Regions from separate parts of the Streptomyces sp. NPDC020958 genome, predicted to be linked through region 1. Evidence: riboswitches for the same ligand, from Rfam matches in the RefSeq annotation. Region 1 holds a riboswitch; the other holds the start of a gene.
The links. A riboswitch is a leader RNA that binds a small molecule or an ion and turns the genes downstream of it on or off. The one in region 1 is predicted to bind glycine.

Region 1 (2,195 bases):
GCCGCGTCGCGGTCGAGGAGGAGCGCCGCTCCGCAGCCCGGGGGCAGTGCGCCCTTCTCGACGGAGCGGATGAGCCGGGCCGCCGCCCGGCGGTGGCGCAGGAAGGCGTACCGCGAGACACCCCGGCCGCGCTCGCGCTGGCCGTCGAGGGCCGTGTCCGGCGTGACGTCGAGCAGCAGCAGGTGCAGGGTGGCGCCGCGGCGGCGCGCCTCCCGGGCCAGCCAGTCGCGCACCCAGACCTGTGTTCCGCAGTCGTGCACGGCCACGCCCTCGCCGGTGCGCAGGGCGCGGCGCAGGGTGGCGTAGTGGGCGAGGCGGACCAGCGGCCGGTAGACGGCGTACGGCAGGAAGCGGGCCAGCCGGGCGTCCCAGCGGTCGCGGGTGTCCTGGGAGTCGATCCGTGTGCCCTGGACGGTGCGCCGCATCAGCGTGGACTTCCCGCTGCCCGGCAGCCCGGTGACCACGACCAGGTCACGGGGGCCGAAGCGCAGGCCGTGCGGGCTGTGGCCGGCGCGGTCGCGCAGGTCGCGGACGACCGGTGCGACGGGGAGATCGCCGCACCGCTCGCGGGCCGGGGCCGTCGGCTGTCCGGGCAGGGCGATGCCCGTCGTGGTCGCGTACGCCGTGGTCCTTGTCACCGTGATCGTCCTCCCTGGGGGTTCAGGAAAGGTTTTCCCCACATAATGTAAAGAGAAGGTAATGCACGGTGTCTCGCGGTTCCGTTCGCTTCCTGCCACAGGCCCGTCACAAAGGAGCGCGGCACGTCCGGCCTGCCGCGGCCGCGGACGGCGTGCAATGATGTCCGCGCCAACTGCATACCGGCCGCTTGAATCCGCGCGGGAGAGTCCCCGGCACCACGGTGCCCGGGGCGCCGAAGGAGCAAGTCCCTCCCTTGAATCTCTCAGGCCCCGTTACCGCGCGGGCGAGGCACATCTGAAAAGCGGGCCGCTGTGTCAGTGGCTCCACCCAAGGTGCAAGCCGTGCCCCCGCGTGGGTCAGGGCGAACCTCTCAGGTTCCGATGACAGATGGGGAGGACAGCGGGGAGGACCGCCCTCGCCTGTCACGCCTTTGGGACCCTTGGGAGACGACCGACCGATGAGCAGTACCGATTCCGCCGCACCCCGCCGCACCGCGCTCGATGCCCTGCACCGCTCGCTCGGCGCGACCATGACCGACTTCGCCGGCTGGGACATGCCCCTGCGCTACGGCTCGGAGCGCGACGAGCACCTCGCGGTGCGCACCGCGGCCGGCCTCTTCGACCTCTCCCACATGGGCGAGATCACCGTGACCGGGCCCGAGGCGGCCGGGCTGCTGAACCACGCCCTGGTCGGGAACATCGCCTCCGTCGGGCCGGGGCGCGCCCGCTACACCATGATCTGCCGGGCCGACGGCGGCATCCTGGACGACCTGATCGTCTACCGCACGGCCGACACCGAGTACCTGGTGGTCGCCAACGCCTCCAACGCCCAGGTGGTCCTCGACGCGCTGCGGGAGCGTTCCGCCGGCTTCGACGCCGAGGTGCGCGACGACCGGGACGCGTACGCCCTGATCGCCGTCCAGGGGCCCGAGTCGCCCGGGATCCTGAAGTCCCTCACCGACGCCGACCTGGACGGCCTCAAGTACTACGCCGGGCTGCCCGGCACCGTCGCCGGGGTCCCGGCGCTGATCGCCCGCACCGGGTACACCGGCGAGGACGGCTTCGAGCTGTTCGTGAAGCCGGAGCACGCGGTGGAGCTGTGGCAGGCCCTGACCGAGGCGGGCAGGCCGGCGGGGCTGGTGCCCTGCGGCCTGTCCTGCCGGGACACCCTGCGGCTCGAAGCGGGCATGCCGCTCTACGGCCATGAGCTCACCGCCTCGCTGACCCCCTTCGACGCCGGGCTCGGCCGGGTGGTGAAGTTCGACAAGGAGGGCGACTTCGTGGGGCGCGAGGCGCTCACCGAGGCGGCCGCCCGCGCGGAGTCGGACCCGCCGCGCGTCCTCGTCGGCCTGGTCGCCGAGGGCCGCCGGGTGCCGCGCGCCGGTTACCCGGTGGTCGCCGCCGGCAAGGTGATCGGCGAGGTCACCTCCGGTGCCCCCTCCCCCACCCTGGGCAGGCCGATCGCGATGGCGTACGTCGACGCGGCGCACTCGGCGCCCGGCACGGCCGGGGTCGGCGTGGACATCCGGGGCAGTCACGAGCCGTACGAGGTCGTGC
Region 2 (2,195 bases), on a different contig from region 1:
GGGTGAGGTAGCCCTCGGTGCGCAGCAGTGCCTCGGGCAGCGTGTCCTCGGCGACCGCGTCGAGCGCCTCGACGTCGCCCTCGACTCCGAAGGCGGCCCAGACGGCGGCCAGCTGGGCGCGCGTGGTGGTCTCGTCACAGGCCATGGAGACGTGGTCGGCGTCGACGAGCCGCAGGTTGACACCGTTCTCGCGGGCGGCGGCGACGATCTCGGCGGCCTTGCCGGGCACCCGGGCGGTGAGGGTGTCGAAGTAGGCGCCGTGCACGATCTCGACACCGCCTGCCGTGAGCCCGGCGGCGAGGACGGTGGCGTACCGGTGGGTGCGCCGGGCGATGGCCCTGAGCCCCTCGGGGCCGTGGTAGACCGCGTACATGCCGGCCATCACCGCGAGCAGCACCTGGGCGGTGCAGATGTTGCTGGTGGCCTTCTCCCGGCGGATGTGCTGCTCACGGGTCTGCAGCGCGAGCCGGTAGGCCTTGTTCCCGTCGGCGTCCACGGACACGCCCACGAGGCGGCCGGGCAGGCTGCGCGCGAACTTCTCGCGGACGGCCATGTAGCCGGCGTGCGGCCCGCCGAAGCCCATCGGCACGCCGAACCGCTGGGTGGTGCCGACGGCGATGTCGGCACCCAGCTCGCCCGGCGAGGCCAGCAGGGTCAGCGCGAGCAGGTCGGCGGCGACGGTGACGAGCGCGCCGAGCTCGTGCGCCTGCTCGATGACGGGCTTGATGTCGCGTACGGCACCGGAGGCGCCGGGGTACTGGACGAGCACGCCGTTGATCTCACGCGCGGCGAGGTCCGCCGGGATGCCGTCGGCGAGGTCGGCGACCACGACCTCCAGGCCCGTCGGCTCGGCCCGGGTCCGGATCACGGCGATGGTCTGCGGCAGCGCGTCCGCGTCGACGACGTAGACGCCCTTCTTGTTCTTGCCCATGCGCAGCGACAGGGCCACGGCCTCGGCGGCGGCCGTGCCCTCGTCGAGCAGCGAGGCGCCGGAGGTGGGCAGCCCGGTGAGGTCGGCGACCGCGGTCTGGAAGTTCAGCAGGGCTTCCAGCCGGCCCTGGGAGATCTCCGGCTGGTACGGCGTGTAGGCCGTGTACCAGGCGGGGTTCTCCATCACGTTGCGCAGGATGACGGGCGGGGTGAAGGTGCCGTAGTAGCCCAGGCCGATCATCGAGCCGAGCACCTGGTTGCGGTCGGCGAGCGAGCGCAGCTCGGCCAGCACCTCGGCCTCGGTGCGGGCACCGGGCAGCTCCAGGCGGTCGGCGTTCTTGATCACGTCCGGCACGGCGGCTGCCGTCAGCTCGTCCAGCGAGCCGTAGCCGACCTGCGCGAGCATCTTGGCCCGCGCCTCCTGGTCGGGCCCGATGTGACGCTGCTCGAAGGGAATCCCCTGTTCGAGTTCGGAGAGCGTGGGGCGGTGGGCGGTCATTGCGGAGGCCTCCTGGTCTGACGCGACCTTCGAGGGGCACCCCGGCACGGGTACCCCGACGGCCTCCCCCTCTGTCATCTCAACCTGAGAGCTTCGCCGGACGCCCGAGGGCTCCGGCTTGCACCGTCGGTGAGGGCGGACACCGTCGACGTCCGCCCTGCTTTCCAGAGTGACCTCGTCCGTGCGGTACGTGGGCCTGAGAGATTCCGGGGAGGATTTGCTCCTTCGGCGCCTCCGGTTTGCCCGAAGGACTCTCCCGCACGGGGTCAGCAGCCGCTTGCCAGCCTACCAGCGGGGGCAGCGCACGGGTCTTCGAGTGGCCGCCGCATTGAATGTGCTCTTTTGTAGTGCTTACGGATGAGGTGCGACCAAGAGGAGGGCCCGTGCAGACCGACATCGATCCGCGCAACCTGATCGGCCGCAAGGCGTTCGACCGCAACGGTACGAAGATCGGCACGATCGACGAGGTGTACCTCGACGACGCGACGGGCGTGCCGGAGTGGGCGGCCATACGCACCGGCCTGTTCTCCCGGGACGCGTTCGTGCCCCTGGAGCCCAGCGAACTGGTCGAGGGAACCCTGCACGTCCCCTTCGACCGGGCGTTGATCAAGGACGCCCCGGACTTCGGCGTGGGCCGCCATCTGTCGCCCGAGCAGGAGCTCCAGCTCTACCACCACTACGGCCTGGACACCCCTGTCCCGCCGCGCCCCCACCCGGACCACGACTTCGGCAAGCTGGCGGGCACGGAGGACGCCGGGGCATAGCG

Region 2: it holds a riboswitch for glycine, as region 1 does, so the genes downstream of both, gcvP (aminomethyl-transferring glycine dehydrogenase) here and gcvT (glycine cleavage system aminomethyltransferase GcvT) in region 1, are expected to answer to the same signal.

The regions. Positions count from the first base shown of each region.
Region 1 is NZ_JBVHFU010000002.1:288,582-290,776, forward strand. Features, by position in the region: gene ACZ3KP_RS07175 (AAA family ATPase) at 1-644, opposite strand, end outside; glycine riboswitch at 828-927, shown strand; glycine riboswitch at 928-1,036, shown strand; gene gcvT (glycine cleavage system aminomethyltransferase GcvT) at 1,097-2,195, shown strand, end outside.
Region 2 is NZ_JBVHFU010000001.1:10,569-12,763, reverse strand. Features, by position in the region: gene gcvP (aminomethyl-transferring glycine dehydrogenase) at 1-1,429, opposite strand, end outside; glycine riboswitch at 1,604-1,698, opposite strand; gene ACZ3KP_RS00060 (PRC-barrel domain-containing protein) at 1,813-2,193, shown strand.